One region of the Enterobacter wuhouensis genome, then DNA from elsewhere that is predicted to be linked to it. Evidence: predicted binding sites of a transcription regulator. Region 1 holds the regulator's gene; each other region holds the start of a gene.
The links. The regulator PurR, encoded in region 1, represses purine synthesis genes. The targets are predictions, from matches to a motif close to CANGCAAACGTTTGCNTG.
Positions count from the first base shown of each region.

Region 2: tusA (sulfurtransferase TusA) is a predicted target of PurR. The motif match lies at 2,035-2,052, and genes of this name have one in related genera.
Region 3: VPX56_RS00790 (nucleobase:cation symporter-2 family protein) is a predicted target of PurR. The motif match lies at 2,782-2,799, and genes of this name have one in related genera.
Region 4: purL (phosphoribosylformylglycinamidine synthase) is a predicted target of PurR. The motif match lies at 2,675-2,692, and genes of this name have one in related genera.

Region 1 is NZ_CP142124.1:2,063,506-2,067,658, reverse strand. It holds gene VPX56_RS09910 (MFS transporter) at 1-725, opposite strand, end outside; gene cydH (cytochrome bd-I oxidase subunit CydH) at 890-979, opposite strand; gene purR (HTH-type transcriptional repressor PurR) at 1,277-2,302, shown strand; gene punR (DNA-binding transcriptional activator PunR) at 2,321-3,232, opposite strand; gene punC (purine nucleoside transporter PunC) at 3,347-4,153, shown strand, end outside.
Region 2 is NZ_CP142124.1:4,495,598-4,499,750, reverse strand. It holds partial or broken gene VPX56_RS21510 (MFS transporter) at 1-644, shown strand, start outside; gene VPX56_RS21505 (DcrB family lipoprotein) at 649-1,206, opposite strand; gene VPX56_RS21500 (7-cyano-7-deazaguanine/7-aminomethyl-7-deazaguanine transporter) at 1,279-1,944, opposite strand; gene tusA (sulfurtransferase TusA) at 2,112-2,354, shown strand; gene VPX56_RS21490 (TRAP transporter substrate-binding protein) at 2,546-3,517, shown strand; gene VPX56_RS21485 (TRAP transporter small permease) at 3,530-4,039, shown strand; gene VPX56_RS21480 (TRAP transporter large permease) at 4,050-4,153, shown strand, end outside.
Region 3 is NZ_CP142124.1:152,710-156,862, reverse strand. It holds gene recG (ATP-dependent DNA helicase RecG) at 1-1,421, shown strand, start outside; gene gltS (sodium/glutamate symporter) at 1,424-2,626, opposite strand; gene VPX56_RS00790 (nucleobase:cation symporter-2 family protein) at 2,851-4,153, shown strand, end outside.
Region 4 is NZ_CP142124.1:3,473,534-3,477,686, forward strand. It holds gene purL (phosphoribosylformylglycinamidine synthase) at 1-2,589, opposite strand, end outside; gene mltF (membrane-bound lytic murein transglycosylase MltF) at 2,857-4,153, shown strand, end outside.

The sequences.
Region 1 (4,153 bases):
ATCGCGGTAATAAAGAGCGGCGTTGCATGAGTGATATCGTGCAGCACAGGGGAAATATAGGTGTAGAGCGTAAACATCGCCCCAGCGCCGAGAACGGTTGTCAGCAGTGCGGAGAGCACCTGTGGGCGTACCAGCACCGACAGCTCTTTACGCACGTCAGGGCGTTCGCCTGCGCTCCCTTTTGGCAGAGAGAAGAACAGCGCCACCATCGCCACCACGCCCAGCCCGGCGGTCGCAAGGAATGACATACGCCAGCCGATCGCTTCCCCAAGCCAGGTAGCCGCAGGTACGCCGCCGATGTTGGCTATCGTCAGCCCCATAAACATGGTGGCGACCGCGCTGGCCTGCTTGTGCTTTGGCACCACGCTTGCGGCTACAACGGAGCCCAGGCCAAAGAACGCGCCGTGGTTAAGACTGGTCAGGATACGCGACAGCATCAGCGTGGTGTAATCCGGCGCAATGGCGGAGAGCACGTTGCCCAGCGTAAAAATCGCCATCAGGAATATCAGCGCGTTGCGGCGCGCGCGGTGAGAAAGCAGCAGCGTCATCAAGGGAGCCCCCACCATCACGCCGATCGCATAGGCGCTGATCAGCATACCGGCAGCCGGGATTGAGACGTCTACGCCCCGGGCGATAACGGGCAGTAACCCCATAGGGGAGAATTCAGTGGTGCCGATCCCAAAAGCGCCAATCGCCAGGGCCAGCAGAGGAAAATTGATTTTCATGGGTCAACTCCGGATGCCGTGTCGGAGTGCGACACAGGAATAAGAAGTCAAAAGCATGACATCAATCACAAAAAATGAGAAGTTAACATTTTGGCAAAAGATTTTTGCCGGAGAAGTAACAATCGGGGCAAGTTCGGAGAGAGCAAGCGCTCCCCCCGATTAAATCAGTGCAGTACAGCCGTCAGACCCGCAGCAACAATCAGAGCCAGCACGATAACGGTGGTGGTCAGCGAAAACTTAAGATCGGTACTCATCAATTTTTCTCCTTTTAATCACCCTACGAAAAGTGAGCTTGCTCATTTTTACACAGTTTACGTCAAAAATCTTCCAGGATTTAAACTGATATCCACTTTAGCTCTTCCCCTTTTCATCAAGATAGGACAAAATTCCACGCTAAATTTATTAGCGTACCGGCCATTGACCCCCTCCTGACGTCCTGTGTCGTTTTCCCGGCGTGTCGCAATTCCAGATTGCGTAATAAGGGTGAGAGAAGGCAAACGTTTACCTTCATGTTTTTCAGGAGCTTAGGATATGGTCTGGAGTGACATTTAATGGCAACAATAAAAGACGTAGCAAAACGCGCAAACGTTTCCACTACAACCGTATCACATGTAATTAACAAAACCCGCTTTGTTGCTGAAGAGACGCGCAATGCGGTCTGGGCCGCTATCAAGGAACTGCACTACTCGCCGAGTGCGGTGGCGCGCAGCCTGAAGGTGAATCACACCAAATCTATCGGCCTGCTGGCTACCAGCAGCGAAGCGGCCTATTTTGCCGAGATTATCGAAGCGGTTGAGAAAAACTGCTTCCAGAAAGGCTATACCCTCATTCTGGGGAACGCGTGGAACAACATTGAAAAACAGCGTGCCTATCTGTCGATGATGGCGCAAAAGCGCGTCGATGGCCTTCTGGTCATGTGTTCCGAGTACCCGGAGTCCGTGCTTTCCATGCTGGAAGAGTACCGCCACATTCCGATGGTGGTGATGGACTGGGGCGAAGCGCGAGCCGACTTCACCGACTCGGTGATTGATAACGCGTTTGAAGGCGGCTACATGGCAGGCCGTTACCTGGTGGAACGCGGCCACCGCGAGATTGGCGTGATCCCAGGCCCGCTGGAGCGAAATACCGGCGCAGGCCGTCTGGCCGGCTTTATGAAAGCCATGGAAGAAGCGCTCATCACCGTGCCGGAAAACTGGATCGTGCAGGGTGACTTTGAGCCAGAATCGGGCTATCGCGCCATGCAGCAAATTGTCTCCCAGCAGCACCGCCCGACTGCGGTCTTCTGCGGTGGGGATATCATGGCAATGGGTGCCCTCTGCGCGGCGGACGAGCTGGGTCTGCGCGTGCCGCAGGATATTTCCGTGATCGGGTATGACAACGTGCGTAACGCCCGCTTCTTTACGCCGGCGCTGACCACTATCCACCAGCCGAAAGATTCGCTGGGCGAAACGGCCTTCAACATGCTGATGGACAGGATCGTCAACAAGCGTGAAGAATCCCAGTCCATCGAGGTCCACCCGCGCCTTATCGAGCGCCGTTCCGTTGCGGATGGCCCGTTCCGCGACTACCGTCGTTAATCGTTTTACGGGAGCCAGCTACGCTGGCTCCCGTAACCACTCCCGATTAAGCGTTTCGCTGTCGCCCAGGTAATCCAGCAGCCAGGCCATTGCGGGCGACACGTCATTTTGCTGCCAGGTCAGGCAGCAGGCCGCATCCGGGAACGGGTTCTCCAGCGTAAGCGCCACCCATTCTCCGGTATCGATACGCGGACGCGCAAAATGAACCGGCACCATTCCCACGCACAAACCGGCGGAAAGGCAGGTTGCTGAGGATCCCCAGTCAGGGGCAACGACGCGACGCTGGTTGTCCAGCAGCCAGGTAATACGCTTCGGCAGCGAGCGCGACGTATCCTCAAGCACCAGCGACGGCCAGCTGCGCAGCGTGTCGTCGCTCAGCGGCCCTTCCATCGCCGCCAGCGGATGATGGCTCGCCACCACGCAGTTCCAGCTCAGCATGCCCATATCACGAAACGCATAGCGTCCGCCCACGGGGATCGCCTGCGTTGCGCCAATCGCCATCTCTGCCCTGCCGTCTGCCAGCGCGTCCCAGACGCCGTTGAACACCTCCTGCGACACGCGCAGCTCGACGTCCGAAAAATGGCGATAGAAATCAACAACCATCTGCCGCGTACGTTCGGGTTTGACGATGTTATCCACGGCGATTGAAAGATGCCCCCGCCAGCCATTGGCAATCTGCTGGCACTGTTCGCGGGTGATCTGCATTTTTTTGATAACAGACCGCCCTTCTTTCAAAAACCACGCGCCGGCTGGCGTTAACTCAACGTCCCGATGCCGTCGTTCAAACAGGGGAACCGCCAGCCACTCCTCCAGCTGACGCACGGTGTAGCTGATGGCCGAAGGGACGCGGTGTAGCTCCTGCGCCGCGCCGGTAAAGCTGCCGTTGCGCGCAACGGCATCCACCACTTCAAGAGAATAATCTGACCACATTTTCTGCCTGCAAAAAATTTGAATGCACTTTCCAAATATTAGCGTTTCACAAGCCGCTTTGCACTCCCTACACTCTGCGCCAACGTACACCTGCCTCCTCAGGAGAAAAAAAGAATGCAACCCAGGAAAGGATTTTTAGTCTGGCTCGGCGGCCTCAGCGTGCTGGGCTTTTTGGCGACCGATATGTATCTGCCCGCGTTCGCCGCGATGCAGGAAGATTTACAAACCCCTGCTGCCGCCATCAGTGCCAGCCTGAGCCTGTTCCTTGCCGGCTTTGCCTTCGCGCAGCTGCTGTGGGGCCCCCTCTCCGACCGCTTTGGTCGTAAACCGGTACTGCTGCTCGGCCTGGCTATTTTTGCTCTGGGCTGTGTAGGGATGCTGTGGGTACGCGATGCGACCTGGCTGCTGGTGCTGCGCTTCGTGCAGGCCGTCGGCGTGTGCGCCGCCGCCGTGACCTGGCAGGCGCTGGTGACCGATTACTATCCTGCATCGCGCACCAACCGGATCTTCGCCACCATCATGCCGCTGGTGGGCCTGTCGCCTGCCCTCGCCCCGCTGCTGGGCAGCTGGATACTGGCACACTTCGACTGGCAGGCGATTTTCGCCACCCTGTTTGCCATCACTCTGGTGTTGATGCTGCCTGCGTTCTTCCTTAAGCCTGCGCATAAGAAGGAGATGCACCCAGAAGCGAAGCCAATCACCTTTACCTCCCTACTGCGTACCCAGGCGTATCGCGGCAACGTGCTGATTTACGCCGCCTGCTCCGCAAGCTTCTTCGCCTGGCTGACCGGTTCGCCGTTCATACTGCACGATATGGGCTACAGCCCGGCGGCCATCGGCCTGAGCTATGTGCCGCAAACCATCGCGTTTCTGGTAGGCGGTTACGGCTGCCGCGCGGCGCTGCAGAAGTGGGAAGGCCAG
Region 2 (4,153 bases), 2.4 Mb from region 1:
TGGCGATCCTGCTGGCGCTGCCGCGCCCGAAGGTGAAGGCCAGCAAGGGCAAGCCGCTGCCGTTTCGCGCGGTGCTCGGGCGCGTCTGGCCCTACGGTATGGCGCTCGCACTTGCCTCCGCGGGCTTCGGCGTGATTGCCACCTTCATAACCCTTTTCTACGATGCGAAAGGCTGGGACGGCGCGGCCTTTGCCTTAACGCTGTTTAGCTGCGCGTTTGTGGGCGCACGCCTGCTGTTCCCGAACGGAATTAATCGCCTGGGCGGGCTGAACGTCGCCATGATCTGCTTTGCCGTCGAAATCGTTGGGCTGCTGCTCACCGGTATCGCCAGCGCGCCCTGGATGGCGAAAATCGGGGTGTTCCTCGCAGGCGCAGGCTTCTCGCTGGTCTTCCCGGCGCTGGGCGTAGTAGCGGTGAAGGCCGTGCCGCAGCAAAACCAGGGCTCTGCGCTGGCAACCTACACCGTGTTTATGGATATGTCGTTGGGCATTACCGGGCCGCTGGCCGGGCTGGTGATGGCCTGGGCGGGGGTGCCGGTTATCTACCTTGCGGCGGCGGGGCTGGTGGCGATTGCGCTGATGCTGACGTGGCGGTTAAAAAAATGGCCCCCGGCGCAAGCGCCGGAGGCCACGTCATCCTCGTGAAGCGTTACTGAATGACGAGGGTGTTGATGATGTTTTCAGCTGCGGTCTGCGCTTTCTGCTGATCGTCTGCTGGCAGGGTGATCTGGATGGTCAGCAGCTTGTTATCCACTTTGCCCAGCACCACGGATGAGTATGCGGTCTGGCCCTTGGCGGAGATGATGCTGTCCAGCTGTTGCAGGGTATGGCCTTTCAGTTCGATGGACTTGTTGGTCACGACCTGCAGCTGCGGGTCGCGGCTGCGCTGCTGATCTTCAAGGCGTTTAGACAGCACGCCCAGCTCTTCGCTGGTGTCGTCGCCCACAATCACAATCACGGCTTTCTGACCCGTAGCATCGGAATAGACGTGCATGTTGTTCGCCTGCGTACCCAGCTTGCCGCTCTGGTCGGTCATATCTGCCGGCAGAGAGAAACTGAGTTTGCCGTCCAGCAGGCTCACCGGCTGACCGGTCGCGTTGCTCTCTGCAGACGCGCCCTGAGCAGGCGTTTTGGTGTCGCTGTTATCACAGGCTGCAAGGCCAACAACCAGCAGGCCAATCCCGACATATTTAACCAGATTGCGCATTGACTTCTTCCTTTCGATAAACGGCCATAGCGGCTCATTCGCCCATCTTATCACAACTGATAAAGCGAACCCTTAACCTGCCTGCAATGCCGTGATTTCAGATTTATCTGCCAGTCTTTTCAGCAGCATATTCAACAGCACGCCGTACATCGGCAGGAAGAACGCAATGCTGATAAGCACCTTGAAGCAGTAGTCCACCAGGGCGATCTCCATCCAGTGTTCGGCCATAAAGGCATCCGGGCTGCGCCAGAAGGCGATGAAGAAGAAGGCCAGCGTATCGCTCACGTTACCGAACAGCGTGGAGGCCGTTGGCGCCATCCACCAGCGGTGGTTCTGACGCAGGCGATTAAAGACGTGTACGTCGAGGATTTGCCCCAGGGCGTAGGCCATAAAGCTGGCGGCGGCGATACGGGCAACAAACAGGTTGAAGTGCATCAGCGCCTCAAAGCCCTGCCAGCTTCCCATGTAAAACAGGGAAGAGATGCCGTAGGAGATAAACAGCGCCGGGAGCATCACCGCGAAGATAATGCGGCGCGCCAGCGGTGCGCCAAAGATACGCACGGTCAAATCGGTGGCGAGGAAAATAAACGGAAAACTGAACGCGCCCCAGGTGGTATGGAAACCAAAAATGGAGATTGGGAGCTGCACTAGATAGTTGCTGGAGGTGATCACCAGCAGATGAAAAAGCGATAGCCAGAACAACGCTTTTACGCGCTGCGATTGGGAAAACTGCGTCATATTGTGACCTTTTTGAGAGTTGGGGTGAGGGAACCCAATAAAATCGGCTGCATGATACTGCTTTCATTCGTCTTTGCAATGGTTGATTTTCACGCAATCGTTAACCTGGTTTGCTTTGACGCTGGCGGGGCGTAAACTACAGCCGTTTTATTATCATCGAGAAGCCCATGACCGACCTGTTTTCCAGCCCAGACCACACCCTTGACGCCCAGGGCCTCCGCTGCCCGGAGCCGGTAATGATGGTGCGCAAAACCGTGCGCAACATGCAGACCGGCGAAACGCTGCTGATTATCGCCGACGATCCGGCCACTACCCGCGATATTCCCGGTTTTTGTACGTTTATGGAACACGAGCTGGTGGCGCAGGAAACGGACGCGTTGCCGTACCGGTATGTGATTCGAAAGGGGTAAGTGCGGCAAGATGCCCTCACCCCGACCCTCTCCCACGGGGAGAGGGAGAAAACCTTTCTAAACCATCGTTTCAAAATTTCGCGCTTTTGTGAGGCGCTTCACCTCCGCTTTTCCAGCCGTAGTCTAATTTTTAAGCGTATAAAAATAAAACGCCGTTTTAACGCTTACCTCACTACCCTGGAGTTGACTCGATGAAAACGACCCTCAAGCCGTTACTGGCCGCGCTGTGTCTGTCAGCATTTGCCTGTTCCGTTTCTGCCCAAACCATTAAAGCTGCCGATGTGCACCCCGAAGGCTACCCGAACGTGGTGGCGGTTCAGCACATGGGTGAAAAGCTCAAGCAGCAAACCGACGGCAAGCTGGAGATTAAGGTCTTCCCCGGCGGCGTGCTCGGGGATGAAAAGCAGATGATCGAGCAGGCGCAGATGGGGGCCATCGACATGATCCGCGTCTCCATGGCGCCGGTTGCCGCCATCCTGCCGGATATCGAAGTCTTTACGCTGCCGTACGTGTTCCGCGACGAAGACCACATGCACAAGGTGATCGACGGCGATATCGGCAAGCAGATCGGCGACAAGCTGACCGCGAACCCGAAATCGAAGCTGGTGTTCCTTGGCTGGATGGACTCCGGCACCCGCAACCTGATCACCAAAGAGCCGATCGTCAAACCGGACGATCTGAAAGGGAAAAAAATCCGCGTACAGGGTAGCCCGGTGGCGCTCGCCACGCTGAAGGATATGGGGGCAAACTCGGTGGCGATGGGCGTGAGCGAGGTCTACAGCGGGATGCAGACCGGCGTGATCGACGGCGCGGAGAACAATCCGCCAACCTTTATCGCCCATAACTACATGCCGGTCGCCAAAAACTACACCCTGAGCGGCCACTTTATCACCCCGGAAATGCTGCTCTATTCGAAAGTGAAATGGGACAAGCTCAGCGCCGACGAGCAGCAAAAGGTCCTGACGCTGGCCCGCGAGGCGCAGTTCGAGCAGCGCAAGCTGTGGAATGCCTACAACGACCAGGCGCTGGCGAAAATGAAGGCGGGCGGGGTGCAGTTCCACGATATCGATAAATCAGTCTTCATCAAGGCCACAGAGCCGGTGCGCGCCCAGTATGGCGACAAGCATCAGGATCTCATGAAAGCCATCGCTGACGTCCAGTAAACCGGAGTACGTATGTCCGAACTCTACCTGAAGTGGATGGACCGCCTGTACCTCCTCGCCATGACGGTGGCGGGCGTCTCGCTGCTGGTGATGACGATCGTGATCCCGATTGGCATCTTCTCGCGCTACGTGCTCAACCGCGGGGAGTCCTGGCCGGAGCCGATCGCCATTATCTGCATGGTGACCTTTACCTTTATCGGCGCGGCGGTAGGGTATCGCGCCGGGTCGCACATCGCGGTGAATATGCTCACCGACCGGCTGCCCGATATGCTTAAAAACCTCTGCGCCCGCGTGGTCGATCTGCTGATGCTGCTGATCTCCGCGCTGATGTTCTGGTACAGCCTCTGGCTGTGCGTCGACCTCTGGGAACAGCCCGTCGCGGAGTTCCCGCTTCTGACGTCCGGCGAAAGCTATCTGCCGCTGCCCGTCGGGTCAGCCATTCTGATCCTGTTTGTGATTGAACGCCTGCTGTTTGGCTCGCAGGAAAACCGTCCCGTCGTGCTCATCGGCAACCACAGCTAAGGGGTGAACAATGGATGCATTCGTGTTGTTATTCACCCTCGCCATCCTGCTGGCGCTGGGAATGCCGGTGGCCTTCGCCGTCGGCCTAAGCGCCGTGGCGGGCGCGCTGTGGAT
Region 3 (4,153 bases), 1.9 Mb from region 1:
AACGGCGTCTTATCCTTGAGGAATTACTGGCACATAACCTGAGCATGCTGGCGCTTCGCGCGGGCGCACAGCGTTTCCATGCCCAGCCGCTAAGCCCGCGTGATGAGCTCAAGGATAAGCTGCTGGCCTCATTGCCGTTTAAACCCACCGGCGCACAGGCGCGCGTCACCGCCGAAATCGAACGCGATATGGCGCTCGACGTGCCGATGATGCGCCTGGTGCAGGGCGACGTCGGGTCAGGTAAAACGCTGGTTGCCGCCCTGGCCGCCCTGCGCGCGATTGCCCACGGCAGACAGGTCGCGCTAATGGCGCCGACCGAACTGCTGGCCGAACAGCACGCCAACAACTTCCGCGCCTGGTTTGCGCCGCTAGGGATTGAAGTGGGCTGGCTCGCCGGGAAGCAAAAAGGCAAAGCGCGCCTTGCGCAACAGGACGCTATCGCCAGTGGCCAGGTGCAGATGATTGTCGGCACCCACGCCATCTTCCAGGAGCAGGTGCAGTTTAGCGGCCTCGCGCTGGTGATCATCGATGAACAGCACCGCTTTGGCGTGCATCAGCGTCTGGCATTGTGGGAAAAAGGTCTGCAGCAGGGCTTCCACCCGCACCAGCTGATCATGACCGCCACGCCGATTCCGCGCACCCTGGCGATGACCGCCTACGCCGATCTGGATACCTCCACCATCGACGAACTTCCGCCTGGCCGCACGCCGGTCACCACCGTTGCCATTCCGGATACGCGCCGCAGCGAGATCATCGAACGCGTGCGCAACGCCTGCACCCACGAAGGGCGACAGGCATATTGGGTATGTACGTTGATTGAAGAGTCCGAGCTGCTGGAAGCGCAGGCCGCTGAAGCAACGTGGGAAGAGCTAAAGCTGGCGCTGCCGGAACTGAACGTTGGCCTGGTGCACGGGCGAATGAAGCCCGCCGAGAAACAGGCGGTAATGCAGTCATTCAAGCAGGGTGGTTTGCATTTGCTGATTGCCACCACGGTTATCGAAGTGGGCGTGGATGTACCGAATTCCAGCCTGATGATCATCGAAAACCCGGAACGTCTGGGCCTGGCGCAGCTCCACCAGCTTCGCGGGCGCGTGGGCCGCGGCGCGGTAGCCTCCCACTGCGTGCTGCTCTACAAAGCTCCGCTGTCGAAAACCGCGCAGATGCGTTTGCAGGTGCTGCGCGACAGCAACGACGGTTTTGTGATTGCGCAAAAAGATCTGGAGATCCGTGGCCCCGGCGAACTGCTCGGCACGCGCCAGACGGGTAACGCGGAATTTAAAGTGGCAGATTTACTGCGCGATCAGGCCATGATCCCCGAAGTTCAACGCCTTGCGCGCCATATCCATGAACGCTACCCCGAGCAGGCGGCAGCGTTAATTGAGCGCTGGATGCCGGAAACCGAGCGCTATTCCAACGCCTGATTTCAGGCAAATATCGGCAGCATCAGGTACAGCTTGATCACCAGCGCGTTGACGATATCAATGAAGAACGCCCCGACCATCGGAACCACCAGAAACGCCATATGAGAAGGCCCAAAGCGTTCAGTGATCGCCTGCATGTTCGCGATGGCCGTTGGCGTTGCCCCCAGACCGAACCCGCAGTGGCCTGCCGCCAGCACCGCCGCATCGTAGTTTTTGCCCATCATGCGCCAGGTGACAAAAATCGCGTACAGCGCCATAAACACCGTTTGCACCGCGAGAATTGCAACCATCGGCAGCGCCAGCGATGCCAGTTCCCACAGCTTGAGGCTCATCAACGCCATCGCCAGGAACAGTGACAGACAGACGTTTCCCAGTACGGAAACCGCACGTTCAAACACGCGGTAGAAGCCCATCAGCGCCAGGCCGTTGCTCAGGATCACCCCGATAAACAGCACGCAGACGAACGTTGGCAGCTCAAATGCCGATCCTGCCAGCCATTGCGCAACCACTTTGCCGACCGTCAGGCAGATGGCAATCATGGCGATGGTTTCAATCAGCACCAGAGAGGTGATAGTGCGTCCGACGTCCGGTTTCTCAAACGCAGTCGGCACCAGCTCATCATCCGGACGACCGTCTGGCGTGGAGGAGTGTTTCACCAGATACCTCGCCACCGGGCCCCCTATCAATCCGCCCAGCACCAGGCCGAAGGTCGCGCAGGCCATCGCCACTTCCGTTGCGTTTTCAAAACCGTAGCGCTCAATAAACAGCTTGCTCCATGCCGCCCCGGTCCCGTGTCCGCCTGACAGCGTGATTGACCCCGCGAGCAGCCCCATCAGCGGGTCTAACCCCAGCAGGGATGCCATGCCGATACCGATGGCGTTTTGCATCAATAACAGCCCAACAACCACAATCAGGAACACGCCGAGCACTTTTCCGCCAGCGCGCAGGCTCGCCAGGTTAGCATTCAGGCCGATGGTGGCGAAGAAGGCCAGCATCAGCGGATCTTTCAGGGACATGTCAAAATCGATTTCCCAACCCATGCTTTTTTTCAGCACCAGCAGGGCCAGCGCCACCAGCAGGCCGCCGGCAACGGGTTCAGGAATGGTGTACTTTTTGAAAAGGGAAACACTGTGCACCAGCTTACGGCCCAGCAGTAAGACCAGCGTTGCGGCAACAAGGGTCGACAACGTATCAAGATGAATCATAGTAGGCTCCTTTATGCGCGTGTTCCATGCACACGCGGCGTTATCCTGGGCCGGCTTGCGCTCCTCATAAGACACCGGCGCGAAAAGTGTAATTTTTTTTTCGTGTGCATTGTAGAAAACCCGCCCACACCAGCAGATTTTCTTCTCTTTTTTTGCTGGCAATCGTTTGCTTTTACCAGGTGGTCAGATAAAATGCCCGCTTTTCCACCGTGGGATTGCCGCAGATGTCCGTTAACACCGTAGAGTCCGCCGATGCGCAACCGATTGCGCACAAGCACAACAGCGAATTGATTTACCGCCTTGAAGACCGCCCGCCGCTGCCGCAGACGCTGTTTGCCGCCTGCCAGCACCTGCTGGCGATGTTTGTTGCGGTGATCACCCCCGCGCTGCTGATTTGTCAGGCGCTTGGCTTACCGGCTCAGGACACGCAGCACATCATCAGCATGTCTCTCTTTGCCTCCGGCGTGGCTTCTATTATTCAAATTAAAGCCTGGGGTCCGGTGGGGTCTGGACTGCTGTCGATTCAGGGTACGAGCTTTAACTTCGTGGCACCGCTGATCATGGGCGGCACGGCGCTGAAAACCGGCGGCGCGGACGTGCCGACCATGATGGCGGCGCTGTTCGGCACGCTGATGCTGGCCAGCTGCACGGAGATGGTGATCTCCCGCGTTCTGCACCTGGCGCGCCGCGTGATCACTCCGCTGGTGTCCGGCGTGGTGGTGATGATTATCGGCCTGTCGCTGATTCAGGTGGGCCTTACCTCCATCGGTGGCGGGTATGCGGCAATGAGCGACCACACCTTTGGCGCACCGAAAAACCTGCTGCTGGCAGGCGTGGTGCTGGCAATCATCATTCTGCTTAACCGCCAGCGTAACCCCTACCTGCGCGTAGCATCCCTGGTGATCGCGATGGCGGCCGGTTATCTGATGGCCTGGGCGCTGGGCATGCTGCCGGAGAATACCGCGCCGACGAATGCTGCGCTGATTACTATCCCAACGCCGCTGTACTATGGTTTGGGCATCGACTGGGGCCTGCTGCTTCCGCTGATGCTGGTCTTTATGATCACCTCGCTGGAAACCATCGGTGATATCACCGCAACGTCCGACGTCTCTGAACAGCCGGTCTCTGGCCCCCTGTACATGAAGCGCCTGAAGGGCGGCGTGCTGGCAAACGGCCTGAACTCGTTTGTTTCCGCGGTATTCAATACCTTCCCGAACTCCTGCTTCGGCCAGAACAACGGCGTGATCCAGCTGACCGGCGTTGCCAGCCGTTACGTTGGCTTTGTGGTGGCGCTGATGCTGATTGTCCTCGGCCTGTTCCCGGCGGTGAGCGGCTTCGTGCAGCACATTCCTGAGCCGGTGCTCGGCGGCGCGACGCTGGTGATGTTCGGGACCATCGCGGCCTCCGGCGTGCGCATCGTCTCCCGCGAGCCGCTGAATCGTCGCGCGATCATGATTATCGCGCTGTCGCTGGCGGTCGGTCTGGGCGTATCCCAGCAGCCTCTAATCCTGCAGTTTGCGCCAGATT
Region 4 (4,153 bases), 1.4 Mb from region 1:
CAGCTGGGCCACGTCGCGTACGTCGGCCGGCTTGTCGCCGAGCTGACGGTACACCTGCGCCAGCGCGGTGGCACCCAGCGCGTTGTGGCCTTTGCCGAGATCAATCAGCAGCAGGGCGTTGTCAACGGTCGCAAGCTGCGGCGTGATGGTATGACGCACGTCTTCCACGCGGGCAAACGCGGTGATCACCAGCGACAGCGGAGAGGTCATCTCGCGCTGCTCGCTGCCTTCCTGCCAGCGGGTTTTCATCGACATGGAGTCTTTACCCACCGGAATGGTCAGGCCGAGGGCTGGACACAGCTCCTCGCCTACCGCCTTCACGGCTTCATACAGGCCAGCATCTTCGCCAGGATGACCGGCTGCGGCCATCCAGTTTGCGGAGAGCTTGATGCGTTTGATGTCGCCAATCTGCGTCGCGGCGATGTTGGTCAGCGCTTCACCGACCGCAAGACGGGCGGAAGCCGCGAAGTCCAGCAGCGCCACCGGGGTACGTTCGCCCAGGGCCATCGCTTCGCCGTAGTAGCTGTCGAGGCTCGCGGTAGTCACGGCGCAGTTCGCCACCGGGATCTGCCACGGGCCGACCATCTGATCGCGCGATACCATACCGGTCACGGTACGGTCGCCGATGGTCACCAGGAAGGTTTTCTCTGCCACGGCAGGCAGGTGCAGCACGCGATTAACCGCCTCTGCCACGGTAATGCCCTGGCGATCCAGCGCTTTGCCCGCCGCTTTGCGGGTTGTAACGTCGCGGGTCATCTTCGGCGTTTTGCCGAGCAGGACGTCCAGCGGCAGGTCGATAGGCTGGTTGTCGAAATGGGTGTCGCTTAGGGAGAGGTGCTGCTCTTCGGTCGCTTCACCGATGACGGCATACGGCGCGCGCTCGCGGCGGCACAGCTCGTCAAACAGCGGCAGCTGATCGGCTGCAACCGCCAGCACGTAGCGTTCCTGGGATTCGTTACACCAGATTTCCAGCGGGCTCATGCCCGGCTCATCGTTCAGGATGTCGCGCAGGTTGAAGCGACCGCCGCGTCCGCCGTCGCTCACCAGCTCCGGCATGGCGTTGGACAGACCGCCCGCGCCCACGTCGTGGATGAACAGAATCGGGTTGGCATCGCCCAGCTGCCAGCAGCGGTCGATCACTTCCTGGCAGCGACGCTCCATCTCCGGGTTGTCGCGCTGTACGGAGGCGAAGTCGAGATCGGCATCAGACTGGCCGGAGGCCATTGAAGATGCCGCCCCGCCGCCCAGGCCGATGTTCATCGCCGGGCCGCCGAGCACGATCAGCTTCGCGCCGACGACGATCTCGCCTTTCTGCACGTGATCGGCGCGGATGTTGCCGATCCCGCCCGCCAGCATGATCGGCTTGTGGTAGCCGCGCAGCTCTTCGCCGTTGTGGCTGTCCACTTTCTCTTCGTAGGTACGGAAGTAACCGTTCAGCGCCGGACGACCAAATTCGTTGTTAAATGCCGCGCCGCCCAAAGGCCCGTCGGTCATGATATCCAGCGCGGTCACAATGCGTTCTGGCTTGCCGAAGTCTTCTTCCCACGGCTGTTCAAAGCCCGGGATGCGCAGGTTGGAAACGGAGAAACCGACCAGACCCGCTTTAGGTTTAGCGCCGCGACCGGTCGCACCTTCGTCACGGATTTCACCGCCGGAGCCGGTCGCCGCACCCGGCCACGGAGAGATCGCCGTCGGGTGGTTGTGGGTTTCCACCTTCATCAGGATATGCGCAGGCTCCTGATGGAAGTCATAGCGCCCTGCTTCGCGATCGGCGAAGAAGCGGCCCACCTCGGAACCTTCCATTACCGCGGCGTTGTCTTTATAGGCAGACAGCACGTGGTCAGGGGTTTGTTCCATGGTGTTTTTGATCATTTTGAACAGCGACTTCGGCTGCTGTTCGCCGTCAATAATCCAGTCGGCGTTGAAAATCTTGTGGCGGCAGTGCTCAGAGTTAGCCTGCGCGAACATGTAGAGTTCGATGTCGTTCGGGTTACGGTTGAGCTTAACAAACGCATCCTGCAGGTAGTCGATTTCATCTTCTGCCAGCGCCAGGCCGAGACGCAGGTTGGCGTCAATCAGCGCCTGACGGCCCTGCCCCAGCAGGTCCACGCTCTGTACCGGCGCAGGCTGATGGTGCGAGAAGAGCTGCTGCGCGTCGTCCAGCGAGGCAAACACGCTCTCCATCATGCGATCGTGCAGTTCAGCCGCAACCGCCTGCCACTGCGCTTCACTCAGGGTAGAGGCTTCCACGTAGTACGCCACGCCGCGTTCCAGACGGTTAATCTGGTTCAGGCCACAGTTGTGGGCGATGTCGGTGGCTTTGGAAGACCAGGGGGAGATGGTGCCCGGACGCGGCGTCGCCAGGATCAGCTTGCCGGTTGGCGTGTGGCTGCTCAGGCTTGGGCCGTACTTGAGCAGGCGTTCCAGCTGTTCGCGCTCCTCTGCATTCAGGGGGGCATTCAGGTCAGCAAAATGGACATACTCAGCGTAAATATTGCTTACCGGAAGGTCGGCTGCCTGAAAACGTGCCAGCAGTTTGTTGATACGGAAGGCAGACAGTGCAGGCGAACCACGCAGAATTTCCATCATAAGTCTCTCGTCTTCGAAGCGCCGGGGCGCTTACAGTGTGCGCAAGGGGGGAAAACGGGCGTCATTATAGAGAATCCTGCGCGTTGACGAAACCGTTTGCGTCGAAATAAAATTTGCAAAGACGTTTAACAATAGATGTGACCTGTCTCTCTAATTGGTTGCCAACTGCCGCAAGTTTGCGCAAAATGCCGCTCAATCAATGGCAAACCTTATTCTTAACATGGCTACAGCATACTGAGGCAACCGGCGTCGCAGAGAATTAACTAATTGAAAAAATTAAAGATTAATTATCTGCTCATCGGCATTGTGACGTTGCTGCTGGCAGTGGCCCTCTGGCCTTCTATCCCCTGGTTCGGCAAGGCCGAAAACCGTATCGCCGCCATTCAGGAGCGGGGGGAGCTGCGCGTCAGTACTCTTTCCTCTCCGCTGATCTACAGCGACATCAACGGCAAAACCATTGGTCTGGATTATGAGCTGGCCCAACAGTTTGCTGATTACCTGGGCGTGAAGCTGAAAGTCACCGTGCGTCAGAACATTAACCAGCTCTTCGATGACCTGGATAACGATGAGGCGGACATTCTGGCAGCCGGGCTGGTGTACAACACCGAACGCAGCAAGAACTATCAGCCCGGCCCGACCTACTACTCCGTATCGCAGCAGCTGGTGTACCGCGTCGGCAGCCTGCGCCCCCGCACGCTGGCCACCATCAATGAGCAACAGCTGACGATTGCCCCCGGCCACGTTGTGATTGACGACCTGCGCGCCCTTAAAGAGAAAAAGTATCCTGACCTGGGCTGGACGGTCGATCCCAAACTCGGCACCACCGAACTGCTGGATCAGGTAAAGGACAAGAAGCTGCCCTACACCATTGCCGATTCGGTGGCGATCAGCCTGTTCCAGCGCGTACACCCGGAAATCGCCGTGGCGCTGGACGTGACGGACGAACAGCCGGTCACCTGGTTTACCCAGCTGGACAGCGATCAGACCCTCTCTGCGGCCATGCTCGACTTCTATAACACCATCAATGAAGACGGCACGCTGGCACGCCTGGAAGAGAAATACCTCGGACACGGGGATGATTTCGACTACGTCGATACCCGCACCTTCCTGCGCGCCGTGGATAGCGTGCTGCCGGACCTGCAGCCGCTATTCGAGAAGTATGCCCAGGAGATTGACTGGAAGCTGCTGGCGGCCATCTCGTATCAGGAATCTCACTGGGATGCTCAGGCCACCTCCCCTACGGGCGTACGTGGGCTGATGATGTTGACCAAGAATACCGCGCTGAGCCTGGGCGTTAACGACCGTACCGATGCGGAGCAGAGCATCAGCGGCGGCGCGCAGTATTTACAGGATATGATGGCGAAAGTGCCGGAGACGGTTCCGGAAGAAGAGCGGATTTGGTTCGCGCTGGCGGCCTACAACATGGGGTATGCGCATATGCTGGATGCCCGGGCGCTGACGGCAAAAACCAAAGGCAACCCGGACAGCTGGTCTGATGTCAAACAGCGCCTGCCGCTGCTGAGCCAGAAGCCGTGGTACAACAAGCTCACCTACGGCTATGCGC